DNA from 4 places in the Janthinobacterium sp. HH104 genome. Region 2 is predicted to be linked to each of the others. Evidence: predicted binding sites of a transcription regulator. Region 2 holds the regulator's gene; each other region holds the start of a gene.
The links. The regulator sigma-54, encoded in region 2, starts transcription at its own class of promoters, with help from an activator protein. The targets are predictions, from matches to a motif close to TGGCANGNAANCTGCTTT.
Positions count from the first base shown of each region.

Region 1: JAB6_RS14350 (beta-propeller fold lactonase family protein) is a predicted target of sigma-54. The motif match lies at 1,458-1,475, and genes of this name have one in related genera.
Region 3: JAB6_RS01055 (pilin) is a predicted target of sigma-54. The motif match lies at 2,192-2,209, and genes of this name have one in related genera.
Region 4: urtA (urea ABC transporter substrate-binding protein) is a predicted target of sigma-54. The motif match lies at 2,872-2,889, and genes of this name have one in related genera.

Region 1 covers NZ_LRIB01000034.1:190,740-194,976, reverse strand. The annotation lists gene JAB6_RS14365 (GNAT family N-acetyltransferase) at 1-447, opposite strand, end outside; gene JAB6_RS14360 (acyl-CoA-binding protein) at 494-748, opposite strand; gene JAB6_RS14355 (FKBP-type peptidyl-prolyl cis-trans isomerase) at 948-1,304, opposite strand; gene JAB6_RS14350 (beta-propeller fold lactonase family protein) at 1,502-2,473, shown strand; gene JAB6_RS14345 (polysaccharide deacetylase family protein) at 2,488-3,327, shown strand; gene JAB6_RS14340 (sterol desaturase family protein) at 3,327-4,237, shown strand, end outside.
Region 2 covers NZ_LRIB01000054.1:91,695-95,931, forward strand. The annotation lists gene lptC (LPS export ABC transporter periplasmic protein LptC) at 1-250, shown strand, start outside; gene lptA (lipopolysaccharide transport periplasmic protein LptA) at 276-857, shown strand; gene lptB (LPS export ABC transporter ATP-binding protein) at 857-1,612, shown strand; gene JAB6_RS25110 (RNA polymerase factor sigma-54) at 1,617-3,095, shown strand; gene raiA (ribosome-associated translation inhibitor RaiA) at 3,165-3,527, shown strand; gene JAB6_RS25120 (enoyl-CoA hydratase/isomerase family protein) at 3,661-4,237, shown strand, end outside.
Region 3 covers NZ_LRIB01000013.1:38,469-42,705, reverse strand. The annotation lists gene moaC (cyclic pyranopterin monophosphate synthase MoaC) at 1-403, shown strand, start outside; gene JAB6_RS01065 (DUF6713 family protein) at 404-784, opposite strand; gene JAB6_RS01060 (flagellar brake protein) at 947-1,669, shown strand; gene JAB6_RS01055 (pilin) at 1,691-2,155, opposite strand; gene sucD (succinate--CoA ligase subunit alpha) at 2,370-3,251, opposite strand; gene sucC (ADP-forming succinate--CoA ligase subunit beta) at 3,265-4,237, opposite strand, start outside.
Region 4 covers NZ_LRIB01000052.1:15,655-19,891, forward strand. The annotation lists gene urtB (urea ABC transporter permease subunit UrtB) at 1-1,478, opposite strand, end outside; gene urtA (urea ABC transporter substrate-binding protein) at 1,566-2,819, opposite strand; gene JAB6_RS24040 (DUF4349 domain-containing protein) at 3,018-3,806, opposite strand; gene JAB6_RS24045 (transglutaminase family protein) at 3,828-4,237, opposite strand, start outside.

The sequences.
Region 1 (4,237 bases), on a different contig from region 2:
GGGCAAAATGGGGAAAGGCTTGCCGAACGGGTCGCGTTCGGAGCGGCTTTCCCCGATAAAGCCCTGGTGGAGGTAAAAGCCATGCGCTTGCGTGTTGTGTTCGTTGACATCGACAGCCGTGGCGCCCAGGGCCGCGATGGCGTGCCGCACGAGCGCGCGGCCGGCGCCGCTGCCGCGCTGGTCGGGATGTACGAACAGCATCTCGATCTTGGCGTGCTCGACGCACAGGAAGGCATAGGCGACGCCGTCATCGGCGCGCAGCACGTGCAGCAGGCGTTCGGCCGTCACCCTGGCCAGCTCGTCGCGGACGAAAGGCATCAGGAAGGCGATATCGCTATCGGCAAGGAAATCGTGGGTGGCGCGTACGGACAGGTGCCAGACATCGAACAAGCGGGGCAGGTCGGCGGCATGGGCCAGGGAAACCAGGGAATTCGGTGATGGTGTCATGCAGAAATTATACTGCCCCGGCAGGCGCCGGGGCAGGGAGGGACGATCAGTCCTTCAAGTCTTCGATCAGGTCGATGTATTGTTGCTGCGCATCTTCCTTCGAGGTGCCGGTCAGGGCCGCCCAGGCGTCGAACTTGGCACGGTTGACGAAGTCGGTCATGCCAGGACGCTCGCCCGTGGCGTCGCCGCTCGACGCTTGCTTGAACAAGGCGTAGATTTTCAACAAGGTCATATTGTCCGGACGCTCGGACAGGGTCTTGGAATCGAGCTGCGCTTGTTCGAATTGCTCTTGTAAACTCATGATGGCTCCTGTGTGCTGATGGAATCGCTGGAAAAGTGCGGCAGGCCCGGCGGAGTGGCCACCGTGCGTGCTGCAGTGCCTGACATCATAGTGAAAAAAGCGCGCCGTGCATTAGAGGACACCCTCAAAACAAAAACGCCGCCGCTGAGTGATCAGTGGCGGCGTCTGGCACGGTCCTTGGAACGCAGCCTTCAGCTTCTTATACGCCCAGCAGTTCGACGTCGAAAATCAGGGTGGCGTTCGGTGGAATCACGCCGCCGGCGCCGCGTGCGCCATAGCCCAGTGCCGCAGGGATGATCAGCTGGCGCTTGCCGCCCACTTTCATGCCTTGCACGCCTTCGTCCCAACCCTGGATGACGCGGCCTGCGCCCAGCGGGAATTCGAATGGATCGTTGCGGTCCTTGCTCGAGTCAAATTTCGAACCGGCGCTGCCGTCGTCGTTTTGCAGCCAGCCCGTGTAATGCACGACAACATTGTTGCCGGCTTGCGCTTCAGCGCCTTCGCCAACGACGGTATCGATGTATTGCAGGCCGGAAGCGGTAGTGGTGGTGGTCATGATAATCCTTGTGTAGGCGATGAAAGCTTCAGATTGTAGAGCAATGAGTTGCAAAGCGCCATTCCAGGCCCGGCGCAAGCGAAAACCGGAAATTACGCCGATGTGTGGCTGCCGGTTGTATTTAAGGGGGGATTTCACACAATAAATACAGTGTTCCACGTAAAATGCATGTTTTGTATTTAACAGTGATTTCTTCCATGTTCCGCAGTCTACGCCGCCTTGTTTTTTCCTCGCTGTGCCTGGTTTCCGCAATATCGACGGCGCAAGCCGAAGTGGTGGTGGTACTCAATTCCCGTGATGCTACGGTGCAACTGCTGGACCAGAAAACCTATGCTCCCCTGTCCACCTTTGCCGTCGGCAAGGAACCGCACCATCTGATGGAAACGCCGGACGGCAAGTCGCTGATCGTCGCCAGTTCCGTCGGCAACGAGCTCATTTTCCTCGATCCTGTCTCGGGCCAGATCCAGCGCCGCATCAGCAACATCCTCGATCCTTACCAGATCGGCTTTTCGCCGGACCAGAAATGGTTCATTTCGAATTCGCTGCGCCTGGACCGCATCGACCTGTACCGCTACGACGGCAAGAACCTGACCCTGGCCAAGCGCATCCCGCTGCCGAAACTGCCCAGCCACATGGCGTTCACGGCCGACAGCACCATGGCCTTCATCACGCAGCAGGGCAGCAACCAGGTCAGCGCCATCGACCTGGCCACGCAAACCGTCAAATGGACCATGCCTGTCGGCCCCGCGCCGGCCGGTATCACGATGACGCCCGATGGCAAGCATTTGCTGGTCGGCATCATGGGCAGCGATTACGTGGAAGTGATCGACTGGCGCACGCAAAAGACCGTCAAGCGCATCAAGGCGGGCGCCGGTACGCATAATTTCCGCGCGCTCGGTGACAACCGCATGACGTTCGTCTCGAACCGCGTATCGAACACCATCAACATCATCGACCAGCAAACCCTTGAAAACGTGGGCACCATCAATGTGCCGGGCGGTCCGGACTGCATGGAAATCACGCCCGATGGCAAGACCATGTGGGTGACCCTGCGCTGGATCAAGAAAGTGGCCGTGATCGACCTGACCACGCGCAAGGTCATCAAGACCATACCGGTGGGCCGCTCGCCCCATGGCGTGTATTTCGCCACCCACTCGCCGCGCATGTGATGGCGGGTGTGATGATGAAACACCTGATTCCTGCGGGCCGCGTGTCCGCCATGCTGCTGTGCGCCAGCGCCATGCTGTCCCCCGCGTATGCCGCCACACCGGCACCTGCAGCACCGGTCCCAGCCGCATCTTCAGCGCCGGCCGCCTGCAAGGGCACGATCTATATGACGTTCGACACAGGCAGCCAGTCGCAAGCGCAACTGATCGCCGACGTGCTCAACAAGCGTCATATCAAAGCCACGTTTTTCCTTGCCAACGAAAAGACCACGCGCGGCGATTATTCGCTCGATGCCTCGTGGGCGCCGTACTGGAAAGCCCGGGTCGCCGAAGGCCATGCGTTCGGTACGCATACGTTTGACCATGTGTACTGGAAGAAGGATCTGGCCAACGGCTTGATTCAGGTTAAGCCTCAGTTCGGCAAGGACGGCGGCAAACTGGCGTCGTTTAGCGATAAACAGTTCTGCGAGGAATTGCGCCGTGTCGATACGCGCTTCCAGGAACTGACCGGCCACAAGCTCGACCCATTCTGGCGCGCGCCGGGCGGCTACACGTCGCCGCGTACCCTGGCGGCCGGCAGCGCTTGCGGCTACCAGCACGCGGGCTGGGCGCCGGCGGGGTATTCCGGCGATGAGCTGCCCAGCGACAGGTATCCGAACGCCATGCTGCTGAAGAAATCGCTGGCGAACTTGCGCAGCGGCGACATCTTCATTTCGCACATGGGCATCTGGTCGCGCAAGGATGCGTGGGCACCGGCCAACCTCGATGCTTTGATTTCCGGCCTGCAAGACAAGGGTTTCTGCTTTGCCACCCTGCGCGAGCACCCTGCCTACGCGCAGAAGAAGGGCCAGCCATGATGGCCGCCGACATCCTCGGCTTCGTCACGCCCGTCATCGATACGGTGGTCGACGCCTTTGGCGTGGCGCAAGGCTGGCTGTTCCAGACGGTGGTCAATCCCCTCGTCTATCACCTGGGCTTTGGCGAATTCACGGAAGAAGCGTTCGAAGGCACGGAGTGGCTGCTGATCGGCCTGTGCGAACTGGTGCTGCTGTTTCTCGTGCTGCGCCCGCTCGAAGCCCTGATTCCCGCGCAAAAGATCACCGACCCGCGCGCCCGCTGGAACGATTTTATCTACACGGTGCTGCACCGGATCGGCCTGTTTTCTGTCGTGGTCTTCTTCACGCTCGATCCGCTGATGGATGCGCTGGCGGGCGCCTTGCGTTTCGATGACATCCACCCCTTGAACCTTGAATCGCTGTTGCCCGGCATCAGTCCCTTGCTCAGTTTTATCATTTATTTTGTGATACTGGACTTCGTCGACTATTGCTACCACCGGGCTTCGCACCATTTCGGCTGGTGGTGGGGCTTGCACAGCCTGCATCACAGCCAGCAAAACATGAATTTGTGGAGCGATGACCGCAACCACCTGCTCGATGACTTCCTGCGCGACGTGGTGATGGCGCTGGTGGCGCTCGGCATCGGCGTGCCGCCGGGCCAGTACGTGCTGCTGGTGTCGGTTTCGCGCATTCTGCAAAGCTTGCAGCACGCGAATGTGAGGATACACTTCGGCCGCATCGGCGAGCGGCTGTTGATCTCGCCCCGTTTCCACCGTACACACCATGCGATCGGCGTGGGGCATGAGTCGAAAGGCAAGGGCAGCATGGGCGGCTGCAACTTCGGCGTGGTCTTGCCAATTTGGGATATGCTGCTGGGCACCGCGAATTTCTCGGCCGGCTATGCGCGCACGGGCGTGCGCGACCAGCTGGC
Region 2 (4,237 bases):
CCGCAAGGTCGTGATCGACCGCGCGGCCAGTCCGAAGGCGCAGAACCTGACGGTCAGGACGGAAGCGCTGACGGTGTTTCCGGACGAGGAAAGAATGGAAACGGACGTGCCTGTCGATATCCTGACGGGCACCTCGCGCCTCAATGGCATCGGCATGAAAGCCAATAACGCCACGGGCGTGGTGGAAGTGCAGAATGCGCTGCGCATGGTCCTCCCGCCGAAACCGCGCCCTGCCGCGGCGGCAAAATGACAGAATGAAACAAGGAAACCATACTATGAAGAACATCTTGCTGTTGACCGTATTTTCGCTGGCCATCATGGGCGTGGCGCATGCCGAGAAAGCCGATTCCGAGAAGGAAGCCGTCATCACGGCACGCAGCGGCCACGTCGATGACGTCAAGCAAGTGCGTACCCTGACGGGCGACGTCGTGCTGGTCAAGGGCACCCTGACCATGAAGGCGGGCCGGGCATTGATCACGGAAGACCCGCAAGGCTATCAGTTCATCACCTTCTGGGCCGATCCCGGCAAGCTGGCCACGTTCCGCCAGAAGCGCGATGGCGCGGGCGACCTGTGGGTCGAAGGCGAAGCGGAGCGCGTGGAATACGACAACAAGACGGAAGTGGTGAAACTGTTTTCCAAGGCCAAGCTGACGCGCCTGGAAGGCACGAAAGTGACGGACGTGGCCAATGGCGCCTTCATCTCGTATGACAGCCGCAAGGAAGTATTCAAGATGGAAAATTCCGACAGCGGCACCAGCACCTCCGATGGCGGCAGCGTGCGCATGGTGATCCAGCCGAAGACCAAGGCGCCTGAAGCGGAGAAAGCGCCGGCCACGCCTGCGCCAGGAAAGAAATAATGGACAATACTCGTTGCGGCAGCACCCTGATCGTTCGCGGTCTGCAAAAAACCTATGGCAAGCGGCAAGTCGTGCATGATGTCTCGCTGCAAGTCGAATGCGGCGAAGTGGTGGGTTTGCTGGGCCCGAACGGCGCCGGCAAGACCACCTCGTTCTACATGATCGTCGGCCTGGTGCCGTCGGACGGCGGCAGCATCGACATCAGCGGCGTGGACATTTCCAGCCTGCCGATCCACCGCCGCGCGCAGATGGGCCTGTCCTATCTGCCGCAGGAAGCGTCCGTCTTCCGCAAGATGACGGTGGAAGACAATATCCGCGCCGTGCTGGAAATCCAGACCGTCGAAGGCCGTCCTTTGAAGAAGGCCGAGATCGAGGAGCGCCTGGATAAGCTGCTGGCCGATTTGCAGATTGAAAAGCTGCGCGAGAACCAGGCCCTGTCCCTGTCGGGCGGCGAGCGCCGCCGCGTGGAAATCGCCCGCGCGCTGGCCACGGATCCCCGTTTCGTGCTGCTCGATGAACCGTTCGCCGGCGTCGATCCGATCGCCGTGATCGAGATCCAGCGCATCGTGCGCTTCTTGAAGGAGCGCAATATCGGCGTGCTGATCACCGATCATAATGTGCGCGAGACGCTGGGTATTTGCGACCGTGCCTACATCATCAACCAGGGCTCGGTACTGGCGTCGGGACGCCCCGACGACATCATCGCGAACGAGTCGGTACGCCGGGTCTATCTGGGCGAACACTTCCGCATGTAAGCCAATGAAACAATCATTGCAGCTGCGCACTTCGCAGCACCTGGCACTGACGCCGCAGTTGCAGCAATCGATACGCCTGTTGCAATTGTCCACCCTGGAATTGCACCAGGAACTCGAACAACTGCTGACGGACAATCCCTTGCTCGAGCGCCTCGACGATCCGCTCGACCGTTCGCTGCGCCTGCTGTCGGACGGGGCCTTGAGTTCCACGGCGGCGCCGGCCGAAGCGCCGCCCCAGCCGCCAGGCCAGGAGGCGCCCGCGGCGCCAGCCGAAGCGGAAACCTTTGACGGCGAGGCGGGCGAGGGTCCGGCCGCGGCGGATGGCGGCGACAGCGACTGGAGCGAGGCGAGCCGGGGCAAGGCGCCCGACGACGAAGATTCCCGCCCGCAACTCGAGGCCCATCACTGCACCCTGCGCGAACACCTGATGGAGCAGATGCGCGTGACGGTGCTTGAATTGCGCGACCGCGCGCTGGTCGAGCTGATCATCGACGCGCTCGACGACAATGGCTACCTGGAAGAGTCGCTCGACGACATCCTGGCGCGCCTGCCGGAAGAGCTGGAAATCGACGCCGACGAGATGCGTACGGCCTTGTCGCTGCTGCAAAGTTTCGATCCGCCCGGCGTGGGCGCGCGCAATGCGTCCGAATGCCTGGCGCTGCAGATCAAGCGCTTGCCGCACATCGCCATGGTGACGCGGCGCATGGCCCTCGTCATCGTGGAAAAGCACCTGGCCTGGTTTGCCCAGCGCGATTTCAACAAGCTGAAAAAAGCCCTCGATTGCGACGATGAAGACTTGCGCGAAGCACAGACGGTGATTCGCCAGTGCAATCCGCATCCGGGCGCCGTATTCGCCTCGGACGTGTCCGATTACGTGGTGCCCGACGTCGTCGTCAAGCGCGCGCGCAATGGCTGGCAAGTGACCCTGAACAACGACGTCATGCCGCGCCTGCGCGTCAACGCCATGTACGCCAACCTGCTTAAGCAGGGCAAGGGCGAGGGCGCCATGGGCGCACAGTTGCAGGAAGCCAAGTGGCTGATCAAGAATATGCGCCAGCGTTTCGACACGATCCTGCGCGTGGCACAGGCAATAGTAGAAAGACAAAAGAACTTTTTCTCGCACGGGGCCGTTGCCATGCGCCCCCTTGTGCTCCGTGAAATAGCTGATACACTGGGTTTACACGAGAGTACTATCTCGCGGGTAACAACTCAAAAGTACATGCTGACCCCGCACGGCATGTTCGAGTTGAAATATTTCTTTGGTAGCCACGTCGCCACCGAAGCGGGGGGCGAAGCGTCATCGACGGCGATACGGGCATTGATCGTGCAACTGACAGGAGCAGAAGACCCTAAAAATCCTTTATCCGACAGTAAGATTGCGGACATGCTGGGGGAACAAGGCATGGTGATTGCGCGACGTACTGTTGCCAAATACCGGGAAGCGTTGAAAATTCCGCCAGTGAGCCTGCGTAAGTGTTTGTAAGTTTTTTTCGGTTCCTCTGCGGGCCGGATAGGATGGACCGCACGAACCCGATCATCTTTAGGAGTGTGTATGAATCTCACCATCAGCGGACATCATCTCGAAGTGACACCAGCCATCCGTGAATACGTACAAACGAAGCTGGAACGCGTGAAACGTCATTTCGATCAAGTTATCGATATCGCCGTGATTCTGACCGTGGATAACCTCAAAGAGAAAGAAAAACGTCAAAAGGCCGAAGTCAACCTGCGTTTAAGTGGCAAAACCGTCTATGTGGAAAGCCTGGCACAAGACCTGTATGCCGCGATCGATGCCCTGATCGACAAGCTCGATAGGCAAGTGATGAAATACAAAACCAAAGTGCAAGGGCACGGTAAAGAGGCGATCAAGCATCTGCCAGACAACTCCGAGGAAGACGCCGTCGTCGCCGTTTAAGGCCACCCGCTTCCAGCAGTTGTGATCAACTAAGGGCGCACATTGCGCCCTTTTTTGCGCCTGGACCTTTTGAATGCAATCTTCCCCGCGCAGGCGCTAAAATGTTTGTACTTTTACTTTTTTCACGCCTGCCATGAGCGACTTCGTCCAGACCTCCATCCGCAACCGCACGGGGCACATCGTGCTCGACCGTCCGAAAGCCTTGAATTCCCTGTCGCTGGAGATGGTGCGCGCCCTGAGCGCTGCCCTGCTGGCCTGGCGCGACGATCCGCAGGTGGACGCCGTCGTGATCCGCTCGAGCAGCGAGAAAGCACTGTGCGCCGGCGGCGACATCCGTTTCTTCTACGATGCGGGCCTGGCCACGCCGCAAGGCGGCAGCGCCTTGCTGGAAGATTTCTTTACGGAAGAATACGCGTTAAATCATGTGATCCATTTCTATCCGAAACCGTATATCGCCGTGATGGATGGCGTGGTGATGGGCGGCGGCATGGGCGTGGCGCAAGCCGGACCCGGCAACCGCCTGCGCATCGTCACGGGCCGCACGCGCATGGCCATGCCGGAAGTTAATATTGGCTTGTTCCCGGATGTGGGCGGCAGTTATTTCCTGTCCCGCCTGGCCGGCCAGCTGGGCCTGTACCTGGGCTTGACGGGCTTGACGATCAACGCGGCCGACGCCCTGTACACGGACCTGGCCGATGTCTACCTGCCCG
Region 3 (4,237 bases), on a different contig from region 2:
CAGCGCCGTGGCCGCCGGCACCATCCGCATGCAGCCGGCCACCCTGGCATTGATCATTTCCGGCAACGCCAAGAAAGGTGACGTGCTGGGCATCGCCCGCATCGCCGCCATCATGGGCGCCAAGCGCACGAGCGACCTGATTCCCCTGTGCCACCCGCTGGCCCTCACGCGCGTCACCGTCGATTTTGAAGTGGATGAAGCGGCCAACAGCGTGCACTGCCGCGCCCAGGTCGATACGACGGGCAAGACGGGCGTGGAAATGGAAGCGCTCACTTCCGTGCAGATCGGCTTGTTGACGATCTACGACATGTGTAAGGCCGTCGACCGGGGCATGGTCATGACGAATGTGCGCGTGCTGGAAAAGCATGGCGGCAAGTCGGGCGATTGGCACGCCGAGGTGTAATTATTTTGCCTGGCGCGCAAGATGGCCCTGGACGCGGCGCAAGTCGCGCAGCAGCGAGACGGCACTGGCCAGGCACAGTACGATGATGGCCATGGACAGGGGCAAGTGGAATTGCTCCAGCCCTGCCAGCGCAAAGCCGGCGTGGATCAGGAACGTTCCCACGCCCAGCGCGGCGCAGACACAAGCATACAGGGGCGCTCGCGCGGTGGCCAGCAGCACGTGCCGGTAACCGGCCAGCACCACGGTAATCGCCGCCAGGTTAAACACGAGAAAACCCTGCACGCCGCCCGGCAGATGAAACATCTCCCACTCTTTCCAATAGGCAGCGTCGATTTGATGCAAGATCAGGAACAACATGGTCCAGAAGTAGCTGCGCGGCATAAGATTTACATTCGTCAATATTGATCACATTGTAAAGCCTGCACCACGCACCGGCATGTGCCCATGGCGCTTTCGATGTAAAAGTGAATTTCATTGATATAAATGCTTTTTCATCAAGAAATCATGCATACTGCGAGTCGTCCATATCCACATGAGCATCGCATGACAAGCAACAGACCCGCCGCGGAAACCAAGCTCCAGGACTTCGACTTCGAGGCCATGAATCTGCAGGTGGGGGGACGCATCCAGTTCATCACGCACCGTACCATCAAACCCATCCAGCATTTCTCGACCGTGATCGGCTATGTGAAAGACGAGTACCTGATCGTCAAGATTCCCATGGAAAACGGCGCATCCATCATGCTCAACGAGGGTGACAAGCTGACCATCCGCGTGTTTTCCGGTGTCACCGTCTGTTCGTTTTTCTGCAGCGTGCTGCGCATCTTCGGCCGCCCGCTCAACTATGTCCATCTGAGCTTTCCCGATGCCATCCAGGGCACCAGCCTGCGCACGGCCATGCGCGTCAAGGTGGACATTCCGGCGCAGCTGAGCTACCGCGACGTGGCGGCCGTGCCCGTGTTCATCGTCAACCTCAGCGTCTCGGGCGCGCTGATCGAGGCGCCCAGCATGCTTACGCCCGATGACGAAGGCGTGGCGCTGAGCTTTACCCTGCTGGTGCAGCCGAACAAGCATCAGATGCGCGTCAACACGCGCGCCCGCATCCAGAACGTGAGCGTGGGCAAGCCGTCGAATGGCCACGCCACCGGGGTAGCTGAAATTCATACGTACGGCGTGCAATTCATCGACCTGGAACCGACCCACTACACCCTGCTGCAAAACCTCACGTATGAAGCGCTGATCGCGGACCGGCAAAAAATCGTCTGATACCCAACTGGCAAGCGCCACCTACAGCGTCGATGTCACGTCGGGAATGTTGCTTTTGGTAATCGCTTCCTTCGCTGCCGGATTCGTCACGGTGGTGCTATTGAACCAGGTCAGGCTGCTGGTGCCCGGCTTCATGGTCATCGTCACGGTTTGTCCACCGATACCGGTGCCCAGGTCGGCCGCCAGGGTCAGCTCGATATTGCCCTTGTCGACCTTTCCGCTGGCCACTTCGCGCGTGGCACTGAACACGGGGATGGCGCTGGGCACGGCCGGGGTCGGCGTGCTGCAGGCGGCCGCCTCGCCGCCATTTTCCTGCACGCACAGGGCCACGGCAGTCTTCAGCGGCGCAGCGGCCGCCAGCACATTGCTGACCTTGGCCCGCATCGTATAGTCGCCGTACTGGGGAATGGCCACGGCCGCCAGGATGCCGGCGATGGCCACCACGATCATCAGTTCTATCAGGGTAAAACCGCTTTGCGCGCGCATCGTATCCTCCCATTGTGCGTTGCTCGTGCCGTGCATGGTGCAAGCACCATGCCAGCGGCGCGCCCGGGCAGCGGCGGTACGCCTGGAAAGAAAAGCGACGCATTTGGGCGGGTTCGGACCAGCGCCGTCCGCCCAGGCCGGGAATTGGCCTGTCTTGCGGACAAAAAAAAGGAGCCGAAGCTCCTTTTTTGTACTGCATGAACCAGGCTGAAAATTACAGCATGGCTTTCAGCAGACGCGCCATTTCCGACGGGTTTTTGGTCACGGTGATGCCGCAAGCTTCCATGATTTCCAGCTTGGCTTGTGCCGTATCGGCACCGCCCGAGATCAGCGCGCCGGCGTGGCCCATGCGCTTGCCTGGAGGAGCGGTTACGCCAGCGATGAAGCCAACGACCGGTTTTTTCATGTTGTCTTTGATCCAATAAGCCGCGTTGGCTTCGTCCGGGCCACCGATTTCGCCGATCATGATGACCGCGTCGGTATCTGGATCGTCATTGAACATCTTCATGATGTCGATGTGCTTCAGACCGTTGATCGGGTCGCCGCCGATGCCGACTGCCGACGATTGGCCCAGACCCAGTGCGGTCAATTGACCCACTGCTTCATAGGTCAGGGTGCCCGAACGGGACACCACGCCGATACGGCCCTTCTTGTGGATGTGACCTGGCATGATGCCGATCTTGATTTCATCTGGCGTGATCAGGCCTGGGCAGTTAGGGCCCAGCAGCAAGGTTTTGCTGTTGGCTTTAGCCATGCGGTCTTTCAGGGCCATCATGTCGCGGACAGGAATGCCTTCGGTGATGCAAATGGCCAGATCCATTTCGGCTTCGACAGCTTCCCAGATCGCCGCTGCCGCGCCTGCTGGCGGTACGTAGATCACGGAAACGTTGGCGCCGGTTTCTTTTTTCGCTTCGGTAACGTTAGCGAAAATAGGAATGCCTTCGAAATCTTCGCCGGCTTTCTTCGGGTTCACGCCTGCCACGAAGGCAGCTTTGCCGTTCGCGTAGTCGCGGCAACCGCGGGTGTGGAACTGGCCGGTCTTGCCGGTGATCCCTTGGGTAACGACTTTGGTATCTTTATTGATCAGAATGGACATGTTGATTCCTTAATTAAGCTTGACCGGCAGCAGCGGCAACGACGCTCTTGGCTGCATCTTCCATGGTGTCGGCTGCGATGATAGGCAGACCGGAATCGGCCAGCATCTTTTTGCCCAGGTCTTCGTTGGTGCCCTTCATGCGCACGACCAGCGGTACGTTCAGCGAGACGGCTTTCACTGCGGCGATCACGCCTTCAGCGATCACGTCGCAACGCATGATGCCGCCGAAAATGTTCACCAGGATGGCTTTCAGGCCTGGGTTTTTCAGCATGATCTTGAACGCTTCGGTGACTTTTTCTGCCGTGGCGCCGCCGCCGACGTCCAGGAAGTTGGCTGGCTCGCCGCCGAACAGCTTGATGGTGTCCATGGTGGCCATGGCCAGACCGGCGCCGTTCACCAGGCAACCGATGTTGCCGTCGAGCGAAATGTAGGCCAGGTCGAATTTCGACGCTTCGATTTCAGCTGGATCTTCTTCGTCCAGATCGCGCAGGGCGACGATTTCCGGATGACGGAACAGGGCGTTCGGGTCAAAGTTGAACTTGGCGTCCAGGGCGATGACTTTGCCGCTGCCGGTGACGATCAGCGGGTTGATCTCGGCCAGCGAGCAATCGGTTTCCCAGTACGCTTTGTACAGGCCTTGCAGGTTGACGCGGGCGTCGGCGATGGAGCCGGCAGGCACGCCGATCTTGGCGGCGATGTCGTCTGCCTGGGCATCGGTCAGGCCGGTGCCTGGATCGATGGTGACGTGGTGGATCTTCTCAGGGTGGCTCTCTGCCACTTCTTCGATGTCCATACCGCCTTCGGACGAAGCCATCAGGACGATTTTCTGGGTGACGCGGTCGGTGACCAGCGAAACGTACAGTTCTTGTTTGATGTCGGCGCCTTCTTCCACCAGCAGGCGGTTGACTTTCTGGCCTTCGGCGCTGGTCTGGTGCGTGATCAGCTGCATGCCCATGATCTGGTCAGCGTATTCCTTGACCTGTTCG
Region 4 (4,237 bases), on a different contig from region 2:
ACCGGTTCGAGGAATTTGTTCACTTCGCCCAGCCCCAGCGCAGCGATGACGGTGCCGGCCAGCTGGCCCACGCCGCCGAGCACCACCACCATGAAGGAATCGACGATGTAGCTTTGGCCCAGGTCCGGCCCCACATTGCCCAGCTGCGACAGGGCCACGCCGCCGAGCCCGGCGATGCCGGAACCGAGGCCGAAAGTCAGCATGTCGACCTTGCCCGTGGCCACGCCCACGCAATCGGCCATGCGGCGGTTTTGCGTCACGGCCCGCACGAATAGGCCCAGCCGTGTCTTGTTGAGGATCAGCCACACGGCCACCACGACAAGGACGGCGAAGACGATGATGGCCAGCCGGTTGTACGGCAGCACGAGGCCGCCCAGCACCGTCATGCCGCCCGACATCCAGGCGGGATTGGCCACTTCCACGTTTTGCGCGCCGAAGATCGTGCGCACCATCTGCATGAGGATCAGGCTGATGCCCCAGGTGGCCAGCAGGGTTTCCAGCGGCCGCCCGTACAGCCAGCGGATCACCGTGCGCTCGAGCGCCACGCCCACCAGTCCCGCGACGAGAAAGGCGGCCGGCAAGGCGGCTAGCAGGTAGGCATCCTGCAGGCCAGGCAAATAGGTGCGGAAGAACAGCTGGCACAGATACGTCGTGTAAGCGCCTATCATCAGCAATTCGCCATGCGCCATATTGATGATGCCCATCAAGCCGAAGGTGATGGCCAGCCCCAAGGCGGCTAACAGCAGCACGCTGCCCAGCGAGATGCCGTAGAACACATTGCCCGCGAATTCCATGCGCGCCACTCGTCCCTTGATCTGGCCCATGGTGTCGATGGCGGCCAGCTGCACGGCTTCGTCCGGCTCGCCGCCCTTGTCCAGCATGGCTTGCAGCACGGGCAGCAGCCGCGCATCGCTGCTGCCCGCCAGGTCCTGTACAGCCTGCTTGCGCGTGGCGGCGTCTGGCGCATGCAGATTGGCGCTGGCGATCAGCACTTGCAATATCTGCTGGATCTCGGCATCGCTCTCTTGCGCCAGCGCCTTGTGGATCAGGGGCAGCTGCGCGGGATCGACGGATTGCTGCAGCGCCTGCGCAGCGGCCAGCCGTGTGGCCCGCTCTGGCGCCAGCAGTTTCAGCCCCGACAAGGCACCAGCCACGGCCGAGCGCAAGCGGTTGTTGACCATGACGCCGTCGATACCGTCCGGCAGCGGCACGCTCTTGCCGCTTGCCGGGTCATATGCCTGCTCGCCGTCGACGATGTAGACCTTGCCGTCGGGCGCTGCATACAGGCTGTCGTCTTGCAACGCTTGCAGCACCTTGGCAGCCTCGGGCGTGGCCAGGGCGGCGATCTGGGCGACGGCGGCGACTCTGGTATCTGGGTCGTCGCCGGATAGCGGTTTGAGCAGGTTGGGGGAAATGGCTGCCTGCGCAGACAGCGGCAACAGGCAAAGTAATAACAAAATACGACGTAGCAGACGCATGCGGAAAGACCTCTCATCGTTACTTCAGCCCAAGCGAAATCTGGGGTCAGACCCGTCGGGTCTGACCCCGGCCTTTCTGCTGCTAACTCATAACTTCTGCTTACCCTCATTCCCCTTGATAAACGGGCTCCAAGGCTGCGCACGTATCGGTTCCTTGGTTTTCCACACGACATTGAATTGCCCATCGGCCTTGATCTCGCCGATCATCACGGGCTTGTGCAGATGGTGGTTCGTAGCGTCCATGGTCAGGGTGAAGCCCGATGGCGCCTTGACGCTCTGGCCGGCCATGGCGGCGATCACCTTGTCCGTGTCCGTCGACTTGGCTTTTTCCACGGCTTGCGCCCACATGTGGATGCCGACATAGGTCGCTTCCATCGGGTCGTTCGTCACGACCGAACCCGCGTTCGGCAGCTTTTGCGCCACGGCATACGCCTTCCACTGCTTGATGAAGGCCGTATTCACGGGATTCTTGACGGATTCAAAATAATTCCATGCCGCCAGGTGGCCAAGCAAGGGCTTGGTATCGATGCCGCGCAGCTCTTCCTCGCCCACGGAAAACGCAACGACAGGCACGTCCGTGGCTTTCAAGCCCGCATTGCCCAGCTCCTTGTAGAACGGCACATTCGAGTCGCCATTGATGGTGGAAATGACGGCCGTCTTGCCACCCGTGGAAAACTTCTTGATATTGGCGACGATGGTTTGATAGTCGGCGTGGCCGAACGGCGTGTAGACCTCGCTGATATCGCTATCTTTGACGCCCTTGCTTTTCAGGAAGGCACGCAGGATCTTGTTCGTGGTGCGCGGATACACGTAATCCGTGCCCAGCAGCACGAAGCGCTTGGCGCCGCCGCCATCCTTGCTCATCAGGTATTCGACGGCGGGGATCGCTTGCTGGTTCGGCGCGGCGCCCGTGTAAAACACATTCTTTTCCAGTTCTTCGCCCTCGTATTGCACCGGGTAAAACAGCAGGCTGTTGAGCTCCTTGAACACAGGTAAAACCGACTTGCGCGACACGGACGTCCAGCAGCCGAACACGACGGCGACCTTGTCCTGCGCCACCAGCTGGCGCGCTTTTTCCGCGAACAAGGGCCAGTTCGACGCCGGGTCGACGACGACGGCTTCCAGCTTCTTGCCCAGCACACCGCCCTTGGCATTGATCTCGGCGATCGTCATCAAGGCCACGTCCTTCAGCGACGTTTCGGAAATGGCCATGGTGCCCGACAGCGAGTGCAAAATGCCCACCTTGATCGTGTCGGCGGCCAGGGCTGCCTGCATGTAAGTGGAGGTGGCAAGGGCCAGTGCGCCGGCGGCGGCCGCTTTCAGGATGATGCGTCGTGACATGGGGACTCCTGTGATGGGTTCGTGGGGGTCGAGCTGGGCATACGATGTTGTTAAAGCAGAATGCATGCCAGCACCAGCAGGTGTCCGCCATGGTGCACGCGGCTCTCGCCGCACGAAAAAAAACCTGGCTGCACAAGGACTGTGCAGCCAGGTTTCAAATTGCCGTAAAACGGTGCGCCGGACGCAAAAATCCCGGCATCAATCCTTGCGCGGTACGCCTCTCAAGCGGCGCCAGCCCTTGCGTCCCAGCGGGAACAGCAACACGAAAGCGATCAGCCACGGCAGGATGTAGGCCATGGCCGTGATGGCGTTGGCCACGCCTTCCGACAGGTTGTCCGTGAAATTGCCCAGCGAGCGCTTGACGGGCGTCCAGAACGATTGCTTGCCTTCCGCGCTGATGGCCACGTTCAGCAAGTCCGTATCGATGCGCTGCATCAACAGCGCGTCGGCCGCCGTCGCCTGCTCCAGCTCCACTTGCACAGTGGCCAGTTCCTTGGTCACCTTGATGAGGGCATCGACATTCGCGCCCGAGCGCTTTTCCAGGTCTTGCAATTGCGCCTGGTATTGCTTGAGCATCTCCAGACGTTTCTTGCTGTCGAGCACGGGGCGGCCCAGGTCTTCCACCTTGGTGCCCTGGCTGGTGACGTCGCCTTCGGCCGCGACCAGCGCGACAAGCTTCTTGATGCCGGCCGGCTTGGCGCGCATGCTGATGCGCGCATGCACGTAGCGCCCGCTGTCGAGGCTGGAATCGAGCAGCAGGCAGCCGTTTTCCGTATCGGCCTTGCAGGCGGCAACCACTTTTTCATACAGGGGCCGCACTTGCGCCTCGTGCGTATCGACGCTGACATTATGTTCATAGGCAAGAAACTCGCTGCCCTTTTCCTTGCCATCGAGACGCGCGGCGCTCGACTGCCCGCCGCTCTCGCCCTTGCCGCCGCAACCGGCCAGCAACATCAGGCCGATCAGACCTACATACACTTTTTTCATGATTTCTTTCCTGGATTATTTTTACAGCGGCAGCAATGTGATATCGGGCAGGTGCGCCGCCACGTCGTGCACGGTGGCGTATTGCGTCAGCAACGCCACCACCTGCGGCAGCGGTTCCGCCCAGATTTCCGGCAAGTCGCGCTCTTCGGGCGCCAGCACGGGAAAGGCCAGCTGCTCGCGTGGCGGCACAAAGGCGGCATCGACGCCGGGTTTGTTGCCGCGCGCATCGATGCGGTACCAGCCAAAGTCCTGCAGATACACGGCATTCAAGCCATGCAGGCAAAACGGCGGCCCCACTTCGCCGACAGCCAAGCGCTGGTAGCACAGGCCGGCAGGAATGCCGTTGGCGCGCAGCAGCGCGGCCAGCAGATGGCTCTTCGCATAACAGTATCCCGTTCCATGCTGCAAGACGTCGGAAGCGCGGCAAGTGA